3 regions of the Streptomyces lacaronensis genome follow, and region 3 is predicted to be linked to each of the others. Evidence: predicted binding sites of a transcription regulator. Region 3 holds the regulator's gene; each other region holds the start of a gene.

Region 1 (9,351 bases), 2.6 Mb from region 3:
CCTCGAAGGTCAGCACGCGCACGGTGACGTTCTTCCGCTCGGAGGACTCCAGCAGGCTGTCCAGTTGCGCCCGCAGGACGCGGTCGGTCCCGAACCGCATGCGCAGCGCCGCCTCGTGGATGATGAAGGTGCACGGTGGCGGGTCGTCCCGGTCCAGGATGTCGCGGCGCTTCATGCGGTGGGAGAGCCTGCGTCTGAGGTCCGTGGCGGACCACTGCGGGACGGTGGAGGCGAGCACTGCTCGCGCGTACTCCTCCGTCTGCAACAGGCCGGGCATGTGCATGATTTCCAGCACGCGCAGGCTCGTCGCGTAGTACTCCAACTCCGCCAGGTCGAGCCCGCCGGTGGCGATATAGCCCCGGTACTCCTCCCACCAGCCACCCTTGCGCTCCCGGGCCATGGCGACGAGCGCGTCGACGTACGCGCTGTCCGGGCAGGCGTAGATGGCGGCGAGGGCCCGGACCCGCTCCTCGCTCACGCCGAACCGCGCGAGCTCCAGGTTGGTGATGTGGGTGCGGTTGATGCCCAGGCGGTCGGCGGCCTCCTGAATGCTGAGCCCCGCGCCCTCGCGCATCCTCCTGAGTTCTGTGCCGAGCCTGACTTGACGCGCGGTCGGGACGCTCCTGGGTGGCATGGTCCTCCGTAACCCTTAAGGAGTAATCGTCGGGGAAATTCAACGGGACCGTAGCAGTTGTTTGCACCGCTGCCCTACCGTAGGTGTCGTTGCCGCTACTGTGCGTTGATCGCCGTAACGGTACGCGCGCTGTCGGCCCCTTCACAGGGAGTTGCCTCATGGATTCCGATCACGAGTCCGACGACCGTCCCCCACGCCGCCCGCCCGTTCCCTCCAGGGATCCGTACGTCTACACCCTGCAGAGCAGTCGGCACGCGACCTCCGCCAAGGTCTGCCGGGACTTCGTCGCCTGCGTCCTGAACTCCGTGGGGCAGGAGGAGCTGGTCGACACGGCGACGCTGTGCACCTCGGAGCTGGCCACCAACGCCTTTCTGCACGCCGAGGGCGACTCCGTGATGCTGCGCGTGGTGATCGAGCCGCCCCGCTTCCGCGTCCTGGTCTATGACGCCTCCGCCGAGCTCCCCACCGCCGCCTGCCTCCCCGAGGGGGACCGCCTCCACGGCCGTGGCCTCGGGCTGGTGGCAGCCCTGGCCCACGCGTGGGGGACGGCGGAGGGGTACGGGGTGGGCATGTACGCCAAGGGGGTCTGGTTCGAACTCGCGGGCAAGGAGGAGGACGAGGCTTAGCCGGCCACGACAAAGGTCAGCGGAAATGCCTCGCCGGAATCCGCGTCACGGTGGAACCGCCCGGCCCAGGACGGCTCCTGAAGGGCCCGGACCTGGGTGCGGGGCAGCGCGATGTGCACATCGCGGCCGCCGTCCTGGTCGGCCGGGGTCGGCGCGATACCCGCTTGAGGCGCCCCGCGTCGCTTCCTCCGCCCGGGGTCTGGGGCGGAGCCCCGGTTTCGGGAAGGGGCGGGGAGGGGACAGCCCGCCGCAGGCGTTACGGTCCGTCGGACGGGGCCTGGGCCGGGTGGCCCAGCAGCATCGTGGGAGAGCCCGCCGACCGCGTCAGCACGATCGTGCAGGCGTTCCCACCCTCGAGCCGCAGCTTCTTGCGCAGCTGCTCCGGCTCGACCGCCGAACCGCGCTTCTTGATGGTCGCGATGCCGACCCCCCGCTCCCGCAGCAGCGCCTTGAGCTTCTTCAGGTTGAACGGCAGCACATCCGTGATCTCGTACGCGGTGGCGAACGGCGTCGGGCGCAGCTCGTCCGTCGTGATGTAGGCGATCGTCGGGTCGATCAGACGGCCGCCGACGCGGGCCGCGACATCGGCCACGAGATGGGCGCGGATGACGGCGCCGTCCGGTTCGTAGAGCCAGCGGCCGACCGGGCCGGGCTCGGGGTCGGGGAGGAGCGGGGTGCCGATGAGGGAGTGGCCGCTCGGCAGCAGCGTGGCGCGGCGCAGCCCGGGGCGGGCGGTGCCGAACCACAGGACGGCCTCCTTCACATGGCCGTGGTCCGAGATCCACTCGGCCTCCGCGTCCTCGGGGACCGCCTCGTGCGGCACACCGGGGGCGATCTTGAGCGCGGCGCGCGGCGTGGTGCGGGCGGCCTCGATGGCCCAGGAGAGGGGCGGGGAGTACGCCTCGGGGTCGAAGACGCGGCCGCGACCGCCGCGCCGGGCCGGGTCGACGAAGACCGCGTCGAAGTCCCGGGTGTCGACCTCGGTGACATCGGCGCAGCGGACCTCGATGAGATCGGCCAGGCCGAGCGCCTCGGCGTTGGCGCGGGTGACGGCGCAGGTCAGCGGGTCGCGATCGACGGCGAGCACGGAGATCCCGGCGCGGGCGAGCGCGATCGCGTCGCCGCCGATGCCGCAGCACAGATCGGCCATGCGGCGGACGCCGAACTCCGCGAAGCGGGAGGCGCGGTACGCGGCCACGGAGGTGCGGGTGGACTGCTCGACACCGTTCGGCGTGAAGTACATGCGGTGCGCGTCCTCGGGGCCGAATTTGGCCACCGCCCGCTGCCGCAGCGCGGCCTGGGTCAGGGCCGCCGAGACCAGCGCCGGGGGATGGTCGCGGCGCAGCCGCGTCGCGGTGGCGAGCTCCTTCGCCGGGTCGTAGTCGCGGAGCGCGGAGAGCAGCGCCTGCCCCTCGTCGCCGAGCAGTGCATCGAAGGCGTCAACGTCCACATGGCCCATTCTCCCCGCTCCCGCGAGCGCATTCGCCCGCGCACGGCGCGCATATGCGCCCCCTCGGACCGAAGATCACTTATGTGATGATGATCAAGACTGGTTTTCCTCGCTGTCTGGTTCTCGTCGGCGCGGCGGCCGTGCTCACGGCCTGCGGATCCCTCGCCGCCGCCCCCGAGCCGCACACCGGCTCCCGCCACGGCGCTCCCATGCCACCGGCCTCCCTCGCCGCACGGCTGGACGACCCGCCCCCGGCGGCGTCGCAGCCGCCCGCCGGACGGGAGCCGGAGCAGTGGCCACCGGCGTCGTCCGGGCCGGGGTACGAAGGGGGCGAGGGGGGAGAGGGAGACGAGGGGTACGAGGGGTACGAGGGGTACGAAGAGGGCGAGAGGGGCGACGGAGGGGCCGCGTACGGCCGGGCCCGGGACGCGTCGCCCTCCGGTGGCACCCGGGCGTCCGCCCCGGCCGCCGGGCCGCCCGGCTCGGCCCCGGCGGGCGCGTCCGACGCCTACCGCCGCTGGGGGCTGGACCGGCCGCTGGCGCGGCCCCCGGCCCCGCCCGACGTCAAGCCCGCGCTCGGACGGTCCGGACCGCAGCAGTGGGGGCTGCCGCCGATCGTGCGGCGGGTGCCGACCGACCAGCGGGTGGTCTTCGTGACGATCGACGACGGGATCGAGAAGGACCCGCGCTTCGTGGAGCAGGCCCGCGAGCTCGGGCTGCCGTTCACCGGGTTCCTGACCGACGACGTGATCGGGAACCACTACGACTACTTCGACCAGCTGCGCCGGCTCGGCAACCCCATGGAGAACCACACCCTGACCCATCCCAGCCTGGCCGGTATGGCCTATGACGACCAGGTGCGGGAGATCTGCGGCCAGCGCGACATCCTGTGGCACCGCTTCGGTCAACAGCCGAAGCTCTTCCGTCCCCCTTTCGGGGAGTACGACGACACGACCCTGCGGGCGGCGGCCTTCTGCGGGGTGCGGACGGTGGTGCTGTGGCGCGCCGAGATGGAGACCCACGGGCTGGCCTACCGCTCCGGCGACCATCTGCTGCCGGGGGACATCGTGCTCGCGCACTTCCGGGGGCCGGAGCAGCTCGAGGGCCAGTCGATGACCGACATGGTCACGGGGCTGGTGCGGGCGATCCAGGCCCAGGGCTTCACGATCGGGCGGCTGGAGGACTACGTATGAGGGCCCTCCGGGGAACGGCTCGGGAGTGCCGCCCGGAGTGCTGCCCCGGAAGCCGCCGCCACGTCGCTTGGCACTCTAGTTGACTGAGTGCTAACCGCGTCATAATGTCGAGGCTGGCACTCGGGACCGATGAGTGCCAGGGATACAGCGACGGGCAGGTCCGGCACCCGCGACGACGGATCCACCTGGTCGCCACCTCAGACAGTTGACCCCGTGAGATCTCCGAAGGGGGAGGTCGGATCGTGACGACCACCAGCTCCAAGGTTGCCATCAAGCCGCTCGAGGACCGCATTGTGGTCCAGCCGCTCGACGCCGAGCAGACCACGGCTTCGGGCCTGGTCATTCCGGACACCGCCAAGGAAAAGCCCCAGGAGGGCGTCGTCCTGGCCGTGGGCCCGGGCCGCTTCGAGGACGGCAAGCGCCTTCCGCTCGACGTCTCCGTCGGTGACGTCGTGCTCTACAGCAAGTACGGCGGTACCGAGGTGAAGTACAGCGGCGAGGAGTACCTCGTCCTCTCGGCTCGCGACGTTCTCGCGATCGTCGAGAAGTAATCACCGAAGTTTTGCCTATGAGCCGTGTCCCGGTGCCCGTGTCATCTGAAACCGGGGTCGGGGCACGGCTTGTTTGAGAGGACATACGCAACTCATGGCGAAGATCCTGAAGTTCGACGAGGACGCCCGTCGCGCCCTCGAGCGCGGCGTCAACAAGCTCGCGGACACCGTCAAGGTGACCATCGGCCCCCGTGGCCGCAATGTCGTCATCGACAAGAAGTTCGGTGCCCCCACCATCACCAACGACGGTGTCACGATCGCCCGTGAGGTCGAGGTCGAGGACCCGTACGAGAACCTTGGCGCTCAGCTCGTCAAGGAGGTGGCGACCAAGACCAACGACATCGCGGGTGACGGCACCACCACCGCCACCGTGCTGGCCCAGGCGCTCGTCCGCGAGGGCCTGAAGAACGTGGCCGCCGGTGCCTCCCCGGCCGCCCTGAAGAAGGGCATCGACGCGGCGGTCAAGGCCGTCTCGGAAGACCTGCTGGCCACCGCCCGCCCGATCGACGAGAAGTCCGACATCGCCGCCGTGGCCGGGCTGTCCGCGCAGGACAAGCAGGTCGGCGAGCTGATCGCCGAGGCGATGGACAAGGTCGGCAAGGACGGTGTCATCACCGTCGAGGAGTCCAACACCTTCGGTCTGGAGCTCGACTTCACCGAGGGCATGGCCTTCGACAAGGGCTACCTCTCGCCGTACATGGTCACCGACCAGGAGCGGATGGAGGCCGTCCTCGACGACCCGTACATCCTGATCCACCAGGGCAAGATCTCCTCCATCCAGGACCTGCTGCCGCTCCTGGAGAAGATCATCCAGGCCAACGCCAGCAAGCCGCTGCTGATCATCGCCGAGGACGTGGAGGGCGAGGCCCTCTCCACCCTCGTCGTCAACAAGATCCGCGGCACCTTCAACGCCGTCGCGGTGAAGGCCCCGGGCTTCGGTGACCGCCGTAAGGCCATGCTCGGCGACATCGCCACCCTTACGGGCGGCACCGTCATCGCCGAGGAGGTCGGCCTCAAGCTCGACCAGGTCGGCCTGGACGTGCTGGGCACCGCCCGCCGCGTGACCGTCACCAAGGACGACACCACGATCGTCGACGGTGGCGGCAAGGCGGACGAGGTCTCCGGCCGCGTCGCCCAGATCAAGGCCGAGATCGAGTCCACGGACTCCGACTGGGACCGCGAGAAGCTCCAGGAGCGGCTCGCGAAGCTGGCCGGCGGCGTGTGCGTGATCCGCGTGGGCGCGGCCACCGAGGTCGAGCTCAAGGAGAAGAAGCACCGCCTGGAGGACGCCATCTCCGCGACCCGCGCCGCGGTCGAGGAGGGCATCGTCTCCGGTGGTGGCTCCGCGCTGGTCCACGCCGCGAAGGTGCTGGAGAACAGCCTGGGCCTGGAGGGCGACGAGGCCACCGGTGTCGCCGTGGTCCGCCGCGCCGCGGTCGAGCCGCTGCGCTGGATCGCCGAGAACGCCGGTCTCGAGGGCTACGTGATCACCTCGAAGGTCGCCGAGCTCGAGAAGGGCCACGGCTACAACGCGGCCACCGAGGAGTACGGCGACCTGGTGAAGGCCGGCGTCATCGACCCGGTCAAGGTCACCCGCTCCGCGCTGGAGAACGCGGCGTCGATCGCCTCGCTGCTGCTCACCACCGAGACCCTGGTGGTCGAGAAGCCGGCCGAGGAAGAGGCCGAGGCCGCGGGCCACGGCCACGGTCACGCGCACTGACGCTCCGGCGTTCTGCCACAAGCAGCGCGAAGGCGCGGCCGCCCGGCTGGGCGGCCGCGCCTTCGCGTGTTCCGGTTCCGCCGGGCGGCTACCCCTTCGCCGGGGGGCGGCCGACCTTGGAGGAGATGGAGGAGAGGGCCGAGCGCGGGGCCAGCTTCGCCAGGCTCGACATCGCCTTGTAGCGCGGGTCCGGGATGGACAGCGACTTGCCCCGGGCGAAATCCTTCAGCGCCGCCGTGACCAGCCGGTCCGGGTCCAGCCACATCCAGCTCGGCACGCTGTCGTGTTTGATCCCCGCCCGCGCGTGGAACTCCGTACGGACGAACCCAGGGCACAGCGCCATCAGCCGCACCCCCGAGCTGGCCAGGTCCTTCGCCGCGCCCTGCGTGAACTGCACGACCCACGCCTTGCTCGCCCCGTACGTCCCGCGCGGGAAGAAGGCCGCGACCGACGCCACATTGATCACCCCGCCGCGTCCGCGGTCCCGCATCGTCCCGGCCCCCGCGCTGGTCAGCCGCAGCACCGCCTCGCAGTGCAGCTTCAGCATCCGCAGCTCATCGGCGATCGGCACCTCCAGATAGCGGGCGCGGTTGCCGAAACCGGCGTTGTTGACGAGCAGATCGACCGGGTGGGTACGGTCCTTCAGCCGGGCCTCGACCGCAGCGATCCCGTCATCCTCGGAGAGGTCCGCCACCAGCACGTCCGCCTCCACGCCGTGCCGGTCGTGCAGATCCGCGGCCTGCTCCCGCAGCCGCTTCTCATCGCGTGCGACGAGCACCAGATTGTGCCCGTCGGCGGCGAGCCGGCCCGCGAAGGCGGCGCCGATGCCCGCGGTGGTTCCGGTAATCAATGCAGTCGTCATACGCGCACGTTATCGGCCACGGCGGGCCCCGGCGGACCGCCGAGCGGCGCCACGGGCGATCTGCGCCGGAATGAGCGCTTCCGTCAGTCCACTTCCGTCAGATCGCCTGCGTGGACCGGTACTTCAGGGCGGTCTTCCGCGCCTCCGGATGCAGCGCGTCACCGGCCGCCAGTACCCTCGGCAGCAGCTCCCGCTCCGTGGTCTCGGCGCGGAAGAGGAACGCGACCGTCACCTCGTGGTCGGGCCGGTGCACGATCTCGACGGGGTCGCCCGAGCGGATCTCGCCGGGCTCGATCACCCGCAGATAGGCACCCGGGACGGCGGCCTGGGTGAACCGCTTGAGCCACCCCCGCTCGCCCAGCCACCCGGCGAACGTACGGCACGGGATCCGCGGTGAGGTCACCTCCAGCAGCAGTTCGCTCCCCACCCGCCAGCGCTCGCCGACGAGGGCGCCGTTGACGTCGATACCGCTGGTGGTGAGGTTCTCGCCGAAGGCGCCGTTGACCAGCTCGCGGCCCAGCTCCCGCTCCCAGACGTCGAGGTCCTCCCGGGCGTAGGCGTAGACGGCCTGGTCGTCGCCGCCATGGTGGCGGAGGTCGCAGACCGAGTCACCGGCCAGACCGCTTCCGGCCCGGCCCTTCGGCCCGGGGGCCGCGACCCGTACCGGTCGGTCGACGGGACGCTTGTCGATTCCGGTGCCGGCGGGGCAGTCGGTGTGGGCGCTCGGCATCGCGCGGCCGATGTTCACGGTGAGGACGGCTGAGGGGTGTGGAGTATGCGGCATGACCGCACCGTAGGACAGCGGGGGTCAAACCGTCGACGTAATATCCCGGCCCGTACCCAAGGGTCCCTTATGCTCAAGGCATGATCGAGGCCCGCCATCTCAGGGTGCTGCGCGCGGTGGCCGCCACCGGCTCCTTCTCCGCCGCCGCCCGTGAGCTCGGCTGCACCCAGCCCGCCGTCAGCCAGCAGATGAAGGCCCTGGAGGGCGCCGCGGGCACCCCGCTGCTGATCCGCAGCGGACGCGAGATGCGGCTGACCGAGGCGGGCCGGGCGCTGGTGCGGCACGCCGGCGGGATCCTGGCCGGGCTGACCGCCGCCGAGGAGGAGGTCGCGGCGATCGCCGGGCTGCGCTCGGGCCGGGTGCGGCTGGTGTCCTTCCCCAGCGGCAGCTCGACCCTGGTGCCCATGGCCCTCGCCGAGATGCGCGCGGCGCATCCCGGGACGCGGGTCTCGCTCGTGGAGGCCGAGCCGCCGGGTTCGGTGGAGATGCTGCGCTCGGGCGACTGCGAAATCGCGCTGGCCTTCCGGTATCCGCAGGTGAGCGCGGCGGCGGAGGCGGCTTCGGGAGGCGGCGGCGAGTGGGACGACCTGGTCCTGCGGCCGCTGCTGAGCGATCGGCTGGTGGGCGTGGTGCCGGAGGGGCACAAGCTGGCGGGCGCCGGGGCGGTGGGCATCGCCGAGCTGGCCGGGGAGCCGTGGATCGCGGGCTGCCCGCGCTGCCGGGGGCATCTGGTGGAGGTGTGCGAGTCCGAGGGCTTCACCCCGCGCATCGACTTCGCGACGGACGACTATCCGACGGTCGTCGGCCTGGTCGGGGCCGGGCTGGGGGTCGCCGTGCTGCCCGAGCTGGCGCTGGAGTCGGTGCGGACCAAGGGCGCCACGACGCTGGAGGTGGAACCGGCGGTGCGCCGGGAAGTGGTGGCGCTGACCCTGCCCGACCTCGCCCGCGTCCCGGCGGTGGCGGCGACGCTGGACCGGTTGGAGCGGGCCGCCCGCAGATGAGCGGCGCGCGCACTCCCCGCGGGCCGTCCGCGCATGCGCCGGGTGGTGACAGGCCGGGTGGTGACAGGCCGGGTGGTGACAGGAGGAACGTTTCTTCAGCTGACCGTGATCAAGCCGCGATCAGGATCCCGGAGCCCCCGTGCCGGCGACCGCGCGATGCCGCGCCCGCCCCATGAGCTCCTCGCGCTCGTCCTCGGTCAGCCCGCCCCACACTCCGTAGGGCTCGCGTACGGCAAGGGCGTGGGCCGCGCACTGCGCCCGTACCGGGCAGCGCATGCACACCTCTTTCGCCGACATCTCGCGTGCGCTGCGGGCAGCGCCGCGCTCCCCCTCCGGGTGGAAGAAGAGCGAGCTGTCGACCCCGCGACACGCGGCCAGGAGCTGCCAGTCCCACAGGTCGGCATTCGGGCCGGGAAGACGGGAGAAATCTGCCATTGCCTTATCTCCTCGAAGCGATCGGCTGCGGACGCTGTGTCCTGGGTCGTACACCTGGGGTGTAAGTAGATGTAAATATGACTCATTGCGAATCT
Region 2 (9,351 bases), 2.8 Mb from region 3:
GCTGGCCTGCCCGGTGTCCTGGAGGCCCGGGCGTGACCTGTGGTGGCACGACGAGCTCGGCCGGTACACCGAGCCGCTGCCCGGGCCGTACTCTTGAGGCATGAGCACCGCCCCCGCCCCTGGACCGCGCGATCCGGCCGCCGCGCTGATCTTCGACGATCCCTTCGCGCAGCGGTCATCGGACGATACGGACCACGGGTGGGGCGAGCGGGTTCCCGGCGGCGACAGTGCCGACGATGCCGCTGATCTGGCCCGGTTCCTCGACGAGAAGCCGCCCCACCACCTCTGACGGGTTCCTAGGCGCTGGAGCCGCTGCCGCCACCGTCGCGGGCGGTGGCGCGCTGTGCCACCAGCTCGTCGCGGATCTCGCGCAGCAGAATGATCTCCTCGGCGTCCGCGACGGCCTGCTCCTCCTCCGCCTTCGCCTCCTTGGCGGCCTTCCGCGCCAGATAGCGCGACATCGGCAGCACCATCAGGAAGTACACCACCGCCGCGGTGATCAGGAAGGTCAGCACGGCGGAGAGCACGCTTCCCCAGAGGATCGGGATGCCGTGGACGATATCGCCCGTGGCGTTGGTCTCGCAGGGCGCCTTGAGACAGGAGCGGTACTTCTCGAGGTCCTTCGTGCCGAAGGCTCCGACTATGGGGTTGATGAGGCCCTTCACTATCGAGTTCACGACGGCGGTGAAGGCGGCTCCGATGACGACCGCGACGGCCAGATCGATCACATTGCCGCGCATCAGGAAGGCTTTGAACCCTTCCATGACGCTCTTCTTCTCCTCGGTCACCTTCTCCTGGCTCAACCCACTGCCTCTCTTTCGCCGCGTCGGTGCTTGAGCGGACGGTTCCGCAACCTACACCCGCAGGTGAGAGGGGCATCAGGGGAGCCGGTGGAGTCAGCAGCGGCATAGCGTCACCGCCAGTCGGGAGTCGGCAGCGGCCCCGGCCAGCACGGTGGCGTCCGCTCGCGACACCGTCAGCACCACCAGCGCCCCGCCGCCGATCGCCGCGCCGTCGAGCGCCCCGCCGCCGTCCAGTGCCCCGTCGCCGCTCGCATCCGCGTCCGGATCGGGCCCCGGTGCGCCGCCGTCGGCTCGGCCGTCCGTCGCGCGGGCGCTCCGCGCCCCCGGCACATCGGCCACCCGGACCCCACGCGCGACCACCCGGGCCGCCGTTCCGGACGACCGGGTCCGTGCGGCGTCCGGAAGCGGTGTGGCCAGCACATCCACCCGGTCGCCGGGGTGCAGCAGCCCTACCGCCGCCGCGTCGGCGATCCGGACCGGCGCCGAGACCATCGCGGGGCGCGGGCCGCCCCGCCGTTCCTCACCCGCGGGCGCGGGCGCCCGGGAGGACACCGCGTCCGTGTGCCCCCGGCCGGACGGTGCGGCGGCCGCGAGTGCGGCGGCTGTCAGCGCCAGCCCGGCCGCCATCGCACGGCGGCGTCGCCGCACGGACCGCCGCAGCCCGAATCCGCCGGTGCGTCCGGTGCGCACCGGATCGAAGCGGGGCACCGCGCGGGCCGGGGGAGCGGAGCGGGGTAACGCGAGGGTGGGGGACGGATGGGACATGGCACATCACCGCCTGCCGTGAGGGTCCGGGTGCTTCTGGCTCCCTCACCATGCCCGTCCCCGCCCGATCCCGCTCGGGCCTGTGGACGGCCACCGGCCTGTGGAAAGCTCGGCCACCCGCGCGAGCGACACCCGCTCCCGCGCCGCGCCTACGGAAGCTCGATCCCCAGGTCCCAGCCGTCGTGGGCGTGGGTGCACAGGCAGTCCCGGCCGGAGGTCTCCGGGAGCCTGCCCACCGCGTCGAAGAGCACCTCGCGCAGTCGGCCCACGTTCTCCCCGAAGACCTTCAGCACCTCGGTGTGGGTGACGCCCTCGCCGGTCTCAACTCCCGCGTCCAGATCGGTGACCAGCGTCAACGAGGTGTAGCAGAGGCCCAGTTCACGGGCGAGCACCGCCTCCGGGTGGCCCGTCATGCCGACCACCGACCAGCCCTGCGCCGCATGCCAGCGCGATTCTGCGCGGGTGGAGAAGCGCGGTCCCTCGATCACGCACATCGTCCCGCCGTCCACCGGCTCCCAGCCGCGTCCGCGCGCCGCGTCCACGGCCGCCCTCCGGCCCACCGGGCAGTACGGGTCGGCGAATGTGGTGTGCACCACATTCGGGATCCGGCCGTCCGTCAGCTGCTCGCCGTCGAAATAGGTCTGTGTACGCCCCTTCGTGCGGTCCACCAGCTGGTCCGGGACGAGCAGAGTGCCGGGTCCGTACTCCGGCTGCAGTCCGCCGACCGCGCACGGGCCGAAGACCTGTCGCACCCCGAGCGAGCGCAGGGCCCAGAGATTGGCGCGGTAGTTGATGCGGTGCGGCGGCAGATGGTGCTTGCGGCCGTGCCGCGGGAGGAAGGCGACCTGTCGCCCCTCGATGTCGCCGAGGACGAGCGAGTCGCTCGGCGCCCCATAGGGAGTCTCCACGGTGATCTCGGTCACGTCGTCGAGGAACGTGTAGAACCCCGATCCCCCGATGACCCCTATGTCTGCTTGCCTGCTGGTCTCGACCATGTGATCACCCTAGCCACCCGCGCCCACGCGAACGACACCCCGCCGTCTCCCGGGGGAGGCGGCGGGGTGTCGTTGAAGCCGAAGAACCAGGCGGCCGGATCAGGCGGCCGAGCTCGACGTCGAGGGCGACGAAGACGACGAGGATGAGGTCGACGACGAGGACGTCGAGGACGAGGAAGACGAGTCCGAGGACGAGGAAGAGGACGAAGGGGACGACGAGTCGGAGCTGTCGCTCTTCGCCGCCGGCTTGCTGGAGCCGCCGCTCGCGCCGCTTGAGGAGGAGCGGCTGTCGTTCCGGTAGAAGCCGGAGCCCTTGAACACGATGCCGACCGCCGAGAACACCTTCTTCAGGCGTCCCGTGCAGTTGGGGCACTCGGTGAGCGCGTCGTCGCTGAACTTCTGCACCGCCTCGAGGCCCTCGCCGCACTCGGTGCACTGGTACTGGTAGGTCGGCACGTTCTTCCTCCTGGCACTCTCACTCGATGAGTGCTAACGACGCTCCATAGTGCAGTATTCCCGCCCGTCAGTCCACTGGGACGAGACATACGGTGATCGAACACACCGCCCGAGGCGGCCTCCGGCGGGCCCTCTCAACCCGCTCCCGTGCCCAGCCAGCCCGCCAGTTTGCCGCCCCGGCCAACCGCCCGCAGCCGCCGCTCAGCCGCGTCGCGCACCGGGTCCGTGGCCACCACCAGCAGCTCGTCGCCGCGCCGCAGCACCGTGGAGGGCAGCGGTACGAAGCTGGTCTCGTCCCGGACCACCAGGGTGACCGCGGCCCCCGGGGGCAGCCGTAGCTCGCCGACCTCGACGCCGTGCATCTTGGACGACTGGGGGATCGACACCGACAGCAGATGGCCGCGCAGCCGCTCCAGTGGCGCCGACTCGATGCCCAGGTCGGCCGGTTCGGGTTCCTCGAGCCGCAGCCGGGGGGCGAGCCAGGGCAGCGTCGGCCCCTGGACCAGGGTGTAGACGATCACCAGCACGAAGACGATGTTGAAGATCCGGCGGCTGTCGGGCACATCGCTGACCATCGGAATGGTCGCCAGCACGATCGGCACCGCCCCGCGCAGTCCGGCCCAGGACAGCAGTGCCTTCTCCCGCCAGGGCAGCCGGAACGGCGCCGTGCTGACCAGGACCGACACCGGACGGGCCACCACGGTCAGCACCAGCCCCACCACGAGGGCGGGCAGGATGTCATCGCCCAGTTCATGCGGGGTGACCAGCAGCCCCAGCAGGACGAACATCCCGATCTGGGCGAGCCAGCCCAGCCCCTCGGCGAAGCCGCGCGTCGCCGGCCAGTGCGGCAGCCGTGCGTTGCCCATGATGAGCGAGGCGAGGTAGACGGCGAGGAAGCCGGACCCGTGCGCCAGCGAACCCTCCGCGTAGGCGGTCACCGCGATGGCGATCACCGCGATCGGGTACAGACCCGAGGCGGGCAGCGCCACATGCCGCAGGCCGTAGGCGCCCAGCCAGCCGACCGCGATGCCGATCACCGCGCCGATCGCCAGTTCCAGGGCGATCGTGCCGATCAGTGAGTACCAGGACTCCATGGGGCCCTGGCTGGAGAAGGCGACCACCAGGATCACCACAGGGGCGTCGTTGAAGCCCGACTCGGCCTCCAGGACGCCGGTGAGCCGCTTGGGCAGCGGCACCGTGCGCAGTACCGAGAAGACCGCCGCCGCGTCCGTGGAGGACACCACCGCGCCGATGATCAGCGCCTGCCGCCAGTCCAGTCCCACCACGTAGTGCCCCGCCGCCGCGGTGATCCCCACGCTCACCGCGACGCCCACGGTGGACAGGACGGCGGCCGCCGGCAGGGCGGGCTTGATCTCGCCCCACTTCGTGCCCAGACCGCCTTCGGCCAGGATGACGACCAGCGCGGCGTAGCCGAGGATCTGCGTCAGCTCGGCGTCGTTGAAGGTGACGCCGATCCCGTCCGTGCCGATGGCGACACCGATCCCGAGATAGATCAGCAGCGTGGGCAGTCCACTGCGCGATGACACCCTTACGGCCGCCACCGCGAAGAGCAGGACGAGGGAGCAGATCAACAGCAGCTCATTGAGGTGGTGGACAGTCAGGGGCCGACCCTTTCTCGCGGGAGCGGAGGGAACGCTGCGAAGGGGTCCCCACCGACCGGAACTTCATTGCCTTACCTAACATTTTACGGGATCTTGACGCGAGCCTCCCACGAGAAGGCTTCACCGAGGTGTAGGAGCCCGGGCGGTGGCCGGTGCAGGGCGTCAGTCATGACTCCGCGTAGGGGCGGCGACAGCGCTGCGCCTATGGTTGCTCCAGCACTCCAGGTTCACCCTGCCCCTCGAAGGACAGCGATGCCCGCCAACACAACCGGCTCTTCTCCCAAAAAGAAGAAGAGCCGACGTCTCCGCCTGATCGTGATCGCAGTCGTGCTGCTGCTCGTCGGGGGCGTCGGCTACGGCGCGTACTGGAGCATCAGTACAGTTCGAGCCTCATTCCCGGAGACCACGGGATCGCTGCAGCTGAAGGGGTTGTCCGGCCCCGTGCAGGTCAAACGTGACGGCTACGGGATACCTCAGATCTACGCCGGCACCCCCGAGGACCTCTTCCGCGCCCAGGGGTTCGTCCAGGCCCAGGACCGCTTCTGGGAGATGGACGTCCGCCGCCATATGACCGCGGGCCGGCTCTCGGAGATGTTCGGTTCCGGCCAGGTGGAGACCGACGCGTTCCTGCGCACCATGGGCTGGCACCGGGTCGCCAAGCAGGAGTACGACACCAAGGTGTCGGCCGCCACCAAGAAGTATCTGCGGGCCTACTCCGACGGCGTCAACGCCTACCTCAAGGACCACCAAGGCGACGCGCTGTCCGTCGAGTACGCGGCCCTGGACTTCAAGAACGACGGCTACAAGCCCGAGAAGTGGACCCCGGTCGACTCGTTGGCGTGGCTGAAGGCGATGGCCTGGGACCTGCGCGGCAACATGCAGGACGAGGTGGACCGCGCCCTGGCCTCCAACCGGCTCAGCGCCAAGCAGATAGACGAGCTCTACCCGTCCTACCCGTACAGCCGGAACAAGCCGATCGTCCAGGGCGGCGCCGTCAACGAGGTCACGGACGAGTTCGACCCCAAGGGCACCCCGGCCGGCTCCACGAGCGGTACGGGTGGCACCGGCTCGGTGGACGGAGGGGCCACCGGAGCCGCTCAGGGGCTGCAGACGCAGCTGTCCTCGCTCTCCAAGACCCTGGACGACGTTCCGGCGCTGCTGGGCCCGAACGGGACCGGTATCGGCTCCAACTCGTGGGTGGTCTCCGGCAAGTACACGACCACCGGCAAGCCGCTGCTCGCCAACGATCCGCACCTGGCGCCCCAGCTGCCGTCCGTCTGGTACCAGATGGGGCTGCACTGCAAGCAGGTCAGCAGCGCGTGTCCGTACGACACCGCGGGCTTCACCTTCGCGGGTCTGCCCGGTGTCGTCATAGGTCACAACCAGGACATCAGCTGGGGCATGACCAACCTCGGCGCCGACGTCAGTGACCTGTACCTGGAGAAGGTCACCTCCGACGGCTATCTCTACGACGGCAAGCAGGTTCCGTTCACCACCCGCGAGGAGACCATCAAGGTCGCGGGCGGCGCGAGCCGTAAGATCACCGTCCGCACCACCAACAACGGCCCGATCGTCTCCGACCGTGACGACGAGCTCACCGGCGTCGGTAAGAGCGCCCCGGTGGGCACCGGCGCCGATGACGTGGCCCCCGACCGCGGCGACGGCTACGCGGTGGCGCTGAAGTGGACCGCGCTGACCCCGTCCAACACCATGGACTCGGTCTTCAGGCTCAACACCGCCAAGAACTTCAGCGACTTCCGCAAGGCGGCCCGCGACTTCGCGGTCCCCTCCCAGAACCTCATCTACGCCGACACCAAGGGCAACATCGGCTATCAGGCGCCCGGCCAGATCCCGGTGCGCTCCGAGGGTGACGGCCGCTACCCGGCGCCCGGCTGGGACTCGCGCTACAAGTGGAGCAAGTACATCCCGCAGTCGGCGCTGCCCTGGGAGCTCAACCCGGATCGCGGCTATATCGTCACCGCCAACCAGGCCGTCATAGACAAGAAGAACTACCCGTATCTGCTGACCGACGACTGGGGCTACGGCGCGCGGAGCCAGCGCATCACCGACCTCATCGAGTCGAAGGTCAAGGATGGCGGGAAGATCTCCACGGACGACATGCAGTCCCTGCAGATGGACAACAGCAGCGAGATCGCCAAGCTGCTGACGCCCTATCTGCTGAAGATCGACGTCAAGGACGACTACGTAGGCCAGGCCCAGAAGCTGTTGGAGAGCTGGGACTACACCCAGGACTCGGACTCGGCGGCCGCCGCCTACTTCAACGCCGTCTGGCGCAACACCCTCAAGCTGGCCTTCGGCGACAAGCTCCCCAAGGAGCTGCGGGTCAAGGGGGAGTGCCTGCGGGTGCGCCCGGCCGACGACTCGGGCCCGCTGGAGGATCTGAACGGCAACGCCCGGCTGGTGCGTGAATGCGGTAAGCGCGACCCCGACATGGCCCAGCCCGACGGCGGCGACCGCTGGTACGAGGTCCTGCGCAAGATCATCAAGGACCCGAAGAACGACTGGTGGAAGACGGCGGGCACCCGCAACAAGCCCGGCGCCACCAACCGTGACGAGTTGCTGGGGCAGGCCATGCGGGCCGCGCGCTCGGAGCTCACCGCCAAGCTGGGCAAGGACATCAACAGCTGGAGCTGGGGCCGGCTGCACCGGCTGACGCTGAAGAACCAGACCCTGGGCACCGACGGTCCCGGCGTGGTGCAGTGGCTCCTCAACCGGGGCCCGTGGAACCTCTCCGGCGGCGAGGCGGCGGTCAACGCCACCGGCTGGAACGCCGCGGGCGGCTACGACGTCACCTGGGTCCCCTCGATGCGAATGATCGTCAACCTCGACAACCTGGACAAGTCGCGCTGGATCAACCTCACCGGCGCCTCCGGCCACGCCTACAACGCGCACTACACCGACCAGACCGAGAAGTGGGCGAAGGGCGAGCTGCTGCCCTGGGCGTTCAACAAGAGCGCCGTGGACAAGGCGACGGAGGACGAGCTGGCGCTCACCCCGTAGTGCCCATGGAGCACCCAGGGCCCCGCACGGGGCACCGAAGGGCCCGGTGGCCGTCTGAGGGGCGTTTCCGCTCCCGGTCGGCCCCGGGCCCGTTCGATCCTCGCGCCCTCGCCGACAGGCGCCTCCTGGCGCCTTCAGCGGGGCCGCGGCGTGAAGCGGTGGAGGCCGGACGGCGTCACCGCCGCGTGCACCGGACGGTCGTGGGCCTCCCCGGGCACCTCGTCCAGCAGTTCGCCGTCGTACAGCAGCACCACCAGCGCCGGGTCGGCCCCCGCCGCCGCCAGCCGGGCCAGCACCCGGTCGTACGAGCCACCGCCGCGGCCCAGCCGCATCCCGCGCCGGTCCACCGCGAGCCCGGGCAGCAGCACCACGTCCGCCCCGGTCACCGCCTCGGGGCCGAGCCGCGGCCCCTCGGGCTCCAGCAGGCCGCGCCGGGCGGGTGCCAGCCGGCCGGGCCCCTCGTCCTCGCCCCAGTCGAGATCGTCGTCCTCGAGCAGCACCGGAAGCAGCACCCGGACCCCGCGGGCGCGCAGGGCCTCCCTCAGGGCGTGCGTGCCGGGCTCGCCGCCCACGGACACATAGGCCGCCACCGTGGCCGCCCCGGCGAGCTCGGGAAGCTCCAGGGCACGACACGCCAGAGCGGTGCCGGCCGTCTCGATGTCATCCGCCGTCAACCTGGACCTCATCGTCAGGTGACGTCTCCGCAACGCGCGCTTACTAGCGTCGGTGTTGATCACTGGGTGCGCAATCTCCCTGTCTCATGCCATATTCACCGAATGCTCATCATCTGTCCCAAAGGCACCGGATAGGGTTCGGTACATGACTCAATCGCGTACTCGGATCAGCAAGGCTGTCATCCCTGCCGCGGGACTCGGAACCCGCTTTCTTCCGGCCACCAAGGCCACCCCCAAGGAGATGCTGCCGGTCGTCGACAAGCCGGCGATCCAGTACGTCGTCGAGGAAGCAGTCACCGCCGGGCTGTCCGACGTCCTCATGATCACCGGTCGTAACAAGCGCCCCCTGGAAGACCACTTCGACCGCAACTACGAGCTCGAAGAGACCCTGACCCGTAAGGGCGACGAGACCCGACTCGCCCGCGTCCAGGAGTCCAGCGACCTGGCGACCATGCACTACGTGCGCCAGGGAGACCCCAGGGGTCTCGGCCACGCCGTGCTCTGTGCCGCCCCGCACGTCGGTGACCAGCCCTTTGCCGTCCTCCTCGGCGACGACCTCATTGATGCCCGCGACCCGCTACTGGCCCGCATGGTCGACATCCAGGAGCGGCACGGCGGCAGTGTCATCGCCCTGATGGAGGTGGACCCGGCGCAGATCCACCTCTATGGCTGCGCGGCCGTCAAGCCGACCGTGGACGACGACGTCGTCCAGGTCACCGGCCTGGTCGAGAAGCCCGACCGCGCGGACGCGCCCAGCAACTACGCCGTCATCGGCCGCTATGTGCTCGACCCTGCCGTCTTCGGGGTGCTGCGCGAGACCGAGCCGGGCCGCGGTGGCGAGATCCAGCTCACCGACGCCCTACAGGCGCTAGCCTCCAGTCCGGACCTCGGCGGCCCGGTGCACGGCGTCGTCTTCAAGGGACGCCGCTACGACACAGGCGACCGTGGCGACTATCTGCGTGCCATTGTCAGACTCGCGTGCGAACGTGAAGACCTGGGCCCGGAGTTCCGGGAA
Region 3 (9,351 bases):
GGACATCGGCGAGCTGTCCCCCGACGGCTATCTGCGGATTACCGACCGCAAGAAGGACCTGATCAAGACCTCGGGTGGCAAGTACGTGGCCCCGGCGGAGGTCGAGGGCCAGTTCAAGGCGGTGTGCCCGTTCGTCTCCAACATCCTGGTGCACGGCGCCGACCGCAATTACTGCACCGCGCTGATCGCCCTCGACGAGCCCACGATCATGAAGTGGGCGGGCGACCACGGCCTCGGTGGCAAGACCTACGCGGAGGTCGTGGACACCGATGAGGTGCGGGAGCTGATCGGCGGCCATGTGCAGCGGCTCAACGACGGGCTGCAGCGCTGGCAGACGATCAAGAAGTTCCGGCTGCTGCCCCGCGATCTGGACGTGGAACACGGGGAGTTGACGCCCAGCCTGAAGCTCAAGCGACCGGTCGTCGAGCGTGAGTACAAGGATCTGATCGAGGACATGTACGCGGGCGCGCGGGAGGTTTAACGGGCAAGCATACGACCCCGCACCGGATTTCAGGTTGACCGGCCCGCCGGACACATGAATTTTCCCCTTATCGCGGTTCACTTGCGTAACCCGGTGCATATGAGGGCGGTCCGTCTGCCACTCTGTCCGTGCCGGATACGGTTACGCACACGGCGTTATGACGGAGCTTCTTCAGGAGCCGCACAGTGGGGACGTCATCTTCTGCCACTTCTGGTGGGTCGGTTGAGGGCGGTGGGGTGGTTCTACCGGTCGGGGGTGGGGTCGGCCCCGTCCGTACCAGCGCATCGGCACGCGTCAGCCTGCCCTGCAGTCCGCTCGCGGCCTCGGCCGCGCGCCGGTTCGTCCGCACTGCCCTCGCCGACTGGGCCGCGCTCGAGGTCCCGGCCGCCGACCGGGTCACCGAGCAGGTGGCGGACGAGGCCGTACTGCTGGTGAGCGAGCTGGTCACCAACGCGGTGGTGCACGCCGGCACCGCCGTCGAGGTGAGCTGTGCGCTGGATGTGTCGGACCGCGAGGGCGAGCCGCCGTCCCTGGTGGTGGAGGTGACCGATCACCATCCCACCCGGGTGGTGCGCGGCGATCCGCCGGATGCGGACGAGCCGCCGGAGTACGCCGGGGGCCACGGGCTGCGGCTGGTGGCCGAGATCGCCGAGTCCTGGGGGACGACCTACCGGCGGGCGACCAAGTCGGTGTGGTTCCAGATGGCGGTGGCGCCCACGGGCCAGACAGCCGCGGGCGGCATGGGTTCGGCCTTCATGGACGCCGCGGCCGCCGTGGACGTCGGGGATGCCGCGGACGCGGCGAACGCGAACGCGGCCGGGTCGGACGGCGGCTTCGGGGCGGGGGTCGTCCCCGGGGACCTGGAATCCGTTTCCGAGGGCCTGGGGGCCGTCGGTGAAGGCCGTAAGGAGGCCGTCGAGATCGTCGCGCCCGCGCAGGGCCTCGTACCGGTCCGCCGCGACCCCGAGTGGATCCAGCGCGGCGCGCTCTCCTTCCTCGCCGAGGCGTCCGATCTGCTGGCCGGGCAGTTCGACGAGGACATGGTGACCTCGCTCGCCGGGCAGCTGCTGGTGCCCCGGCTCGCCGACTGGTGCGCGATCTGGCTCGACTCCACCAGCGGCCCGCCGCGTCTCGCCCGGGTCTGGCACGCCAGCGAGGGGCGCATCGAGGGCCTGCGGCAGGTGCTGGAGAAGGAGCCGCCCCATGTGCCCACCGCGGTCCGCGGCAGCGCCATGGAGTGGCCCTGGCCGGCCGACCCCGCCGCGTACGGGCCCGGTGGCGCGGCCCTCGCTTGCCGGCTGGTGGCGGGCGGCCGCGCGCTCGGCACGCTGCTGCTGGGGCGGGCCGGGCTGGTGCGGATGCCGGCCGAAGTGGTCGGCCTGATCGAGGACTTCGCCCGCCGCGTCGCCCTGGCGCTCGCCTCCGCCCGCCGCTACACCCGCCAGGCGACCATCAGCCGGGTGCTCCAGCGCGGGCTGCTGCCGTCCGTGATCCCGCGGATCCCCGGGGTCGAGTCGGCGGTGGTGTACGAGCCGACCGGCGAGATCTCCGCCGGGGGCGACTTCTACGACGTCTTCCCGGCCGGTGACGGCCGCTGGTGCTTCGTCCTGGGCGACGTCTGCGGGAACGGCCCGGAGGCAGCCGTGGTGACCGGCCTCGTCCGGCCCTGGCTGCGGCTGCTCGCCCGCGAGGGGTACGGCGTGGGAGAGGTCCTGGACCGGCTCAACCAGCTGCTGGGCGAGGAGGCGGTGGAGCAGGCCGTCGAGGGCGCCGCGGAGGCCGTGGTGGCCGGTGTGGAGGCCGTGGGAGGCCCCGCCGGGGTCGTGGAGCTGGTCGACGGCGGCCTGATCGGAGGCGCGGGGCTGCCGGCGGGCGGCGGGATCGCGCGGTTCCTGTCGCTGCTGTACGGGGAGCTGGAGCCGCTGGGCGACGGCCTGGGGGTGCGCTGCACGCTGGCCAGCGCGGGGCATCCGCTGCCGCTGGTGCTGCGGCCCGACGGCGAGGTACGGACGGTCGCGGCGCCGCAGATATTGCTGGGCGTCGTGGACGATGTGTCGTACGAGAGTGAATCGTTCGATCTGACGCCCGGGGAAACGCTGCTCTGTGTGACGGACGGGGTGACGGAGCACCGATCGGGCGACCGGCAGTTCGACGACGAGGACGGCTTGGCGGCGGCGTTCGCGCTGTGCGGAGGGCTGAGCGCGCGGCAGGTCGCGGAGCGGGTGCGCCGGGCGGTGGACGAGTTCGCGGCGGAGCCGCCGGACGACGACCTGGCGATGCTGGTCCTGAAGGTGCTCTAGGGCGCGGCCGGTGCTCCAGGGGTGTCCGGCGGGTCGTGAGGCCTGCGGCGGGCTGTTCCCCTCCCCGGCCCTTCCCACAACTGGGGCTCCGCCCCAGCCCCCGGCCGCGTCGCAGGTGGCGCGGTCGGCGCCTTGCTCTGGGGTGTCCGGTGCTCTAGGGGGGTCTGGCGGGTCGTGGGGCCTGCGGGCGGGCTGTTGCCTTCCCCGGCCCTTCCCACAACTGGGGCTCCGCCCCAGCCCCCGGCCGCGTCGCAGGTGGCGCGGTCGGCGGCTGGCCGGTGAGCTGATCGCGGCGACGGTCGGCTCGTCGGCCCCGGGGTCCAGGGGCGGAGCCCCTGGTAGCGGGAAGGGGCGGGGAGGGGGAAAGGGGGCCGCGGCGGCTGGGCGCCGTCTCGTGGTCCCGGGTGGCCCCGGTCGTGCCGGACAATGGGGGCATGCCTTCCGTATTGCCTGATGGTGAGCCCATGCCCGAGGACGGCGCACTGCCCGCGACCGCTTTGGCGGGGGCGGAGCGGCGGCCGCTGGGGTTCTATCTGCACGTGCCGTACTGTGCCACCCGCTGCGGCTACTGCGACTTCAACACCTACACCGCCAGTGAGCTGCGCGGTTCCGGCGGTGTGCTCGCCTCGCGGGACAACTACGCCGAGCAGGTCGTCGAGGAGGTACGGCTGGCGCGGAAGGTGCTGGGGGACGATCCGCGGACCGTGGAGACCGTGTTCGTCGGCGGCGGGACCCCGACCCTGCTCGCGGCGGCGGACCTCGGGCGGATGCTGGGGGCGATACGGGACGAGTTCGGGCTGGCCGAGGGAGCCGAGGTCACGACCGAGGCCAATCCGGAATCGGTCGATCCGCGGTATCTGGCGGAGCTGCGGGAGGCGGGGTTCAACCGGATTTCCTTCGGGATGCAGAGCGCCCGGCAGCACGTCCTGAAGGTGCTGGACCGTACGCACACCCCGGGCCGCCCGGAGGCGTGCGTGTCCGAGGCGCGGGCGGCCGGATTCGGCCATGTGAACCTGGACCTGATCTACGGGACGCCCGGCGAGAGCGACGCGGACTGGCGGGCCTCCCTGGAGGCGGCCCTCGGGGCGGGCCCGGACCATGTGTCGGCGTACGCGCTGATCGTGGAGGAGGGCACCCAGCTGGCGCGGCGGATCCGGCGCGGCGAGGTGCCGATGACCGACGACGATGTGCACGCGGACCGCTATCTGATCGCCGAGGAGACCCTTACGGCCGCCGGGTTCGCCTGGTACGAGGTCTCCAACTGGGCCACCTCGCCCGCCGGGCGCTGCCGCCACAACGAGCTGTACTGGCGCGGCGCCGACTGGTGGGGCGCGGGCCCCGGCGCACACAGCCATGTGGGCGGTGTGCGGTGGTGGAACGTGAAGCACCCCGGGGCGTACGCACAGGCCCTGGGCGAGGGCCGGTCGCCGGGCGCGGGCCGGGAGCTGCTGTCCGCCGAGGAGCGCCGGGTGGAGCGGATCCTGCTGGAGCTGCGGCTGGCCGAGGGCTGCCCGCTGGAGCTGCTGCGCCCGGCCGGGGCGGCGGCCGCGGCACGGGCCCTGGGGGACGGTCTGCTGGAACCGGAGCCGTACGGGCGCGGGCAGGCCGTGCTCACGCTCCGGGGGCGGCTGCTGGCGGACGCGGTGGTGCGCGACCTGGTGGACTGACCGGGCATCCCCGCTGACGCGGGGACCACGACCTGCCGGGCGTGTCGACGAGTTGATCGAGGGAGCACCTTCGCGGTGGCGGAGCGAAGCGGCCGGCGCACCATTTGTGTCAACGAGAGGCCGCGGGCGGGTCACCGCCCCGCGGTGACGTGATCGATCAATTCCTCCACCCGCCCCAGGAGCTCCGGCTGGAGGTCCTTGTAGGAGTGGACCGAGGACAGGATCCGCTGCCATGCGGCCCCGGTGTTCTCCGGCCAGCCCAGGGCCCGGCAGACGCCCTTCTTCCAGTCCTGGCCGTGCGGCACCGTCGGCCAGGCCGGGATGGAGAGGGCGGACGGCTTCACGGCCTCCCAGATGTCGATGTAGGGGTGGCCGAGGACCAGCACATGCTCCCCGGTGACCTGTGCGGCGATACGGGACTCCTTGGAGCCTGTCACCAGATGGTCGACGAGGACGCCGAGCCGGGCGTCCGGGCCGGGGGCGAAGTCGTCGACGATGGCGGGCAGGTCGTCGACGCCCTCCAGGTACTCCACGACGACGCCCTCGATGCGCAGATCGTCGCCCCAGACCCGCTCGACCAGCTCCGCGTCATGGCGCCCCTCGACGTAGATGCGCCCCGCGCGGGCGACCCTCGCACGGGCTCCCGGCACGGCGATCGACCCCGAGGCCGTGCGCTGGGGCGCGCTGGGGGCGGCCGCGCGCGGGCGTACGAGGGTGACGACACGCCCCTCGAGCAGAAAACCGCGCGGCTCCATGGGGAAGACGCGATGTTTGCCGAAGCGGTCCTCCAGAGTGACCGTCGGACCCTGAGCGGTCTTCTCGCAGCGGATCACGGCACCACAGAATCCGGTGGTGATCTCCTCCACGACGAGGTCCGGTTCGGCGGGGACCTCGGGGGCGGGCCGCTGCCGCTTCCAGGGCGGGGTCAGGTCCGGGTCGTACTGTCGCATCCGGATGACGATAGCGCGCGACGGCCACCCGCTCCCGCAGCCGCACAACTAGGGCCCTTCTGACGGATCTCCGCGGCGTCGCGACGCCCGGCACGCCCTCTCGCCCCACCGCGCGAAAACCCAAGTAGCTCCGCTACGAGGGCTTCCGCGCGGCACGCCGAGAGCACGCTCCCCCAGCTACCGCTGGGAGGTGCCCCCTGACGCCGCTCCTTCCTCCACGGAGAGACGCCGCTCCTTCCTCCACGGAGATCCGTCAGAAGGACCCTAGGTGAACTGCCAGGGGTGTCCGGCGGATCGTGACGCCCGCGGCGGGCTGTTCCCTCCCCGCCCCCTCCCAGCGGCGGACACCCCTAGGCGAACGACTAGAGTGCGGCTAGCCGGACACGCCGAAGCGGGCGGCCAGTTCGTCGCGTTGGGCCCGTACGAACGCGGCGTCCACGACGGAGCCGTGCCCCGGGACGTACCGCGCGTCCGCGCCGCCGAGGGCGAGCAGCCGGTCGAGCGCGGCGGGCCAGTGGCCGGGGATCGCGTCGGGCCCGGCCTGGGGCGTGCCGGACTCCTCCACCAGATCACCGCAGAAGACCACCTCGGGCCGGCCGGGCACCAGGACGGCCAGGTCGTGGGCGGTGTGACCGGGCCCCACATTGGCCAGCAGCACCGTACGGTCGCCGAGGTCGAGGGTGAGCTCCCCGCAGACCAGGTGGTGCGGGGAGGCCAGATGGTCCACGGCCTCGGTGGCGGCGTCCCGGTCCACTCCGTGGCGGATCGCGTCCTCGCGCAGTGTCTCCCGCTCACGGCGCAGCAGCTCGTCCAGTCCCGTGGCCCCGTAGACCTCGCAGCCCGCGAAGGCGGCCGAGCCCAGGACGTGGTCGAAGTGCGGATGGGTGAGCGCGATCCGGGTGGGGCGGCGGCCGGTCAGCCGGGTGATCCCGGAACGCAGCTCGGCCCCGGCGCGCAGGGTCGCGCCGGTGTCCACGACGAGGATGTCGGTCCGTCCGACGACCACGCCGACCGTCTCGTCCCACTCCGGCAGCCGACGGCGGGCCACACCGGGCGCGAGCCGCTCCCAGCCCGCCTCTTCCCAACACGTCTCCATACCGCGACGCTAGCTCAACGGGGATGGGGGAGAGTTGCTGCCAGCGGCGGCTCTTGCCCATGCCACCGCCCCCCGCCGTACACTGGCGGAGGGGTTCTGGCACTCGTGCCCGGTGAGTGCCAGGCGGACGACCTGATGAGACCGCTGGACTGGAGGTGCGCGGGGTGCTCAGCGAACGCAGACTCGAGGTGCTGCGTGCCATTGTCCAGGACTATGTGGGGACGGAGGAGCCGGTCGGTTCCAAGGCACTCACCGAACGGCACCGGCTGGGCGTCTCCCCGGCCACGGTGCGTAACGACATGGCCGCTCTGGAGGACGAGGGTTTCATCGCCCAGCCGCATACGAGCGCCGGGCGGATCCCCACGGACAAGGGCTATCGCCTCTTCGTGGACAAGCTGGCCGGAGTCAAGCCGCTGTCCAGCCCGGAGCGGCGGGCCATCCAGAACTTCCTGGACGGTGCGGTCGACCTCGACGACGTGGTGGGGCGCACGGTCCGGCTGCTGGCGCAGCTGACCCGGCAGGTGGCGGTGGTGCAGTATCCGTCGCTGACCCGTTCGACGGTGCGCCATGTGGAGCTGCTCCCGCTGGCCCCGGCCCGGGTGATGCTGGTGCTGATCACCGACACCGGCCGGGTGGAGCAGCGCATGGTCGACTGCCCCACCCCGGTCACCGAGGGTTCGCTCGCCGATCTGCGCGCCCGGCTCAACAGCCGGGTCGTGGGGCGGCGTTTCGCGGATGTGCCGCAGTTGGTGCAGGATCTTCCGGAGTCCTTCGAACAGGAGGACCGGGGGACCGTCTCGACCGTACTGGCGACCTTGCTCGAGACGCTCGTGGAGGAGACCGAGGAGCGGCTGATGATCGGCGGCACCGCGAACCTCACGCGTTTCGTGCATGATTTCCCCCTGACGATCCGGCCCGTTCTGGAGGCACTCGAGGAGCAGGTCGTCCTCCTCAAGCTGCTGGGCGAGGCCAAGGACTCGGGTATGACCGTGCGGATCGGGCATGAGAATGCTCACGAGGGGCTCACCGCCACCTCGGTCGTCGCGGTCGGCTACGGTTCCGGCGACGAGGCGGTCGCCAAACTCGGCGTGGTCGGACCGACCCGCATGGATTACCCCGGAACGATGGGAGCGGTACGCGCAGTGGCACGTTACGTCGGACAGATCCTGGCGGAGTCGTAAGTGGCGACGGACTACTACGCAGTCCTGGGCGTGCCTCGTGATGCCTCGCAGGACCAGATCAAGAAGGCATTCCGGCGGCTCGCCCGCGAGCTGCATCCGGACGTGAACCCGGATCCGAAGACCCAGGAGCGGTTCAAGGAGATCAACGCCGCTTATGAGGTCTTGTCGGACCCGCAGAAGAAGCAGGTCTACGACCTGGGCGGGGACCCGAACGCCGGGCCGGGCGGCGGTGGCGCCGGCGGCTTCGGCGCGGGTTTCGGCAACTTCTCCGACATCATGGACGCGTTCTTCGGCACCGCCTCGCAGCGCGGTCCGCGTTCCAGGACCCGGCGCGGTCAGGACGCGATGATCCGGCTGGACGTGGAGCTCAGCGAGGCCGCGTTCGGGACCACCAAGGACATCCAGGTCGACACCGCGGTCGTCTGCACGACGTGCAGCGGCGAGGGCGCGGCGCCGGGCACCTCGGCGCAGACCTGTGACATGTGCCGTGGCCGCGGTGAGGTCTCCCAGGTGACGCGGTCCTTCCTGGGCCAGGTCATGACCTCGCGGCCGTGCCCCCAGTGCCAGGGCTTCGGCACCGTGGTGCCGACCCCGTGCCCGGAGTGCGCGGGCGACGGCCGGATCCGCTCGCGGCGCACCCTTACGGTGAAGATCCCCGCCGGTGTGGACAACGGCACCAGGATCCAGCTGGCCGGCGAGGGCGAGGTCGGTCCGGGCGGCGGCCCGGCGGGCGACCTGTACGTGGAGATCCACGAGGTGCCGCACCCCGTCTTCCAGCGGCGCGGCGACGACATGCACTGCACGGTGACGATCCCGATGACCGCGGCGGCCCTCGGCACCAAGGTGCCGCTGGAGACGCTGGACGGCCTGGAGGAGGTCGACATCCGGCCCGGCACCCAGTCCGGCCAGTCGGTCCCGCTGCACCAGCGCGGCGTCACCCATCTGCGGGGCGGCGGCCGGGGCGACCTGATCGTGCACGTCGAGGTGACCACCCCGACCAAGCTCGACCCGGAGCAGGAGGAGCTGCTGCGGCGGCTGTCCAAGCTGCGCGGCGAGGAGCGCCCGACCGGCGAGTTCAAGCCGGGGCAGCAAGGGCTGTTCTCGCGGTTGAAGGATGCGTTCAACGGGCGGTAGGCGCTTCGGCCGGGGGTGCGGGGGTTGCCCCCCGGGGGAGTGCGGCAAGCCGGGGCAGCAAGGGCTGTTCTCGCGGTTGAAGGACGCGTTCAACGGGCGGTAGGCGCTTCGGGCCGGGAGACGGCCCGCGCGGCGCCGCTGATCTCCGCGGCGCCGTGATCCGGTGGTGAGCCGGTGCGGAGGGCATGACACGATGTGGCCATGTCCTCCGCGCTGACCGATCTTTACCGGTACCCCATCGTGCAGGCGCCGATGGCGGGTGGAGCCTCCTGCCCGCAGCTTGCCGCCACCGTCTCCGAGGCCGGTGGCCTCGGTTTCCTCGCCGCCGGCTACAAGACGCCGGAGGCGATGTATGAGGAGATCAAACAGCTGCGGGGGCTGACCGACCGGCCCTTCGGCATCAATCTGTTCATGCCGCAGCCGCCCAACCCGGACCCGGCCGCCGTCGCGGCCTACGGTGAGCGGCTCGTGGGCGAGGCGGCCTGGTACGAGACCCCGCTGGGCGACCCGGAGTCGGGCTCGGACGACGCGTACGACGCCAA

Evidence for each region. Region 3 encodes HrcA, which represses chaperone genes, less so after heat shock. Its sites were predicted from a motif close to TTNGCACTCNGNNNNNCNGAGTGCNAA; they were not measured.
Region 1: a site for HrcA is predicted at 3,971-3,997, ahead of groES (co-chaperone GroES). Genes of this name have one in related genera too.
Region 2: a site for HrcA is predicted at 3,030-3,056, ahead of ACMTAK_RS20675 (FmdB family zinc ribbon protein). Genes of this name have one in related genera too.

What each region holds. Positions count from the first base shown of each region.
Region 1 is NZ_JBLHDK010000003.1:5,161,404-5,170,754, reverse strand. It holds gene ACMTAK_RS21965 (helix-turn-helix domain-containing protein) at 1-634, opposite strand, end outside; gene ACMTAK_RS21960 (ATP-binding protein) at 793-1,260, shown strand; gene ACMTAK_RS21955 (class I SAM-dependent methyltransferase) at 1,517-2,719, opposite strand; gene ACMTAK_RS21950 (polysaccharide deacetylase family protein) at 2,797-3,903, shown strand; gene groES (co-chaperone GroES) at 4,146-4,454, shown strand; gene groL (chaperonin GroEL) at 4,549-6,174, shown strand; gene ACMTAK_RS21935 (SDR family NAD(P)-dependent oxidoreductase) at 6,263-7,036, opposite strand; gene ACMTAK_RS21930 (MOSC domain-containing protein) at 7,134-7,820, opposite strand; gene ACMTAK_RS21925 (LysR family transcriptional regulator) at 7,901-8,821, shown strand; gene ACMTAK_RS21920 (WhiB family transcriptional regulator) at 8,942-9,256, opposite strand.
Region 2 is NZ_JBLHDK010000003.1:4,872,660-4,882,010, reverse strand. It holds gene ACMTAK_RS20700 (AMP-binding protein) at 1-97, shown strand, start outside; gene ACMTAK_RS20695 (hypothetical protein) at 101-289, shown strand; gene mscL (large conductance mechanosensitive channel protein MscL) at 297-764, opposite strand; gene ACMTAK_RS20685 (RcpC/CpaB family pilus assembly protein) at 897-1,568, opposite strand; gene ACMTAK_RS20680 (S-methyl-5'-thioadenosine phosphorylase) at 1,718-2,563, opposite strand; gene ACMTAK_RS20675 (FmdB family zinc ribbon protein) at 2,663-3,019, opposite strand; gene ACMTAK_RS20670 (potassium/proton antiporter) at 3,154-4,641, opposite strand; gene ACMTAK_RS20665 (penicillin acylase family protein) at 4,894-7,662, shown strand; gene ACMTAK_RS20660 (5-formyltetrahydrofolate cyclo-ligase) at 7,797-8,396, opposite strand; gene galU (UTP--glucose-1-phosphate uridylyltransferase GalU) at 8,482-9,351, shown strand, end outside.
Region 3 is NZ_JBLHDK010000003.1:7,714,381-7,723,731, forward strand. It holds gene ACMTAK_RS32960 (AMP-dependent synthetase/ligase) at 1-481, shown strand, start outside; gene ACMTAK_RS32965 (SpoIIE family protein phosphatase) at 718-2,781, shown strand; gene hemW (radical SAM family heme chaperone HemW) at 3,216-4,448, shown strand; gene ACMTAK_RS32975 (DUF3097 domain-containing protein) at 4,580-5,398, opposite strand; gene ACMTAK_RS32980 (MBL fold metallo-hydrolase) at 5,772-6,494, opposite strand; gene hrcA (heat-inducible transcriptional repressor HrcA) at 6,659-7,675, shown strand; gene dnaJ (molecular chaperone DnaJ) at 7,676-8,809, shown strand; gene ACMTAK_RS32995 (nitronate monooxygenase) at 9,011-9,351, shown strand, end outside.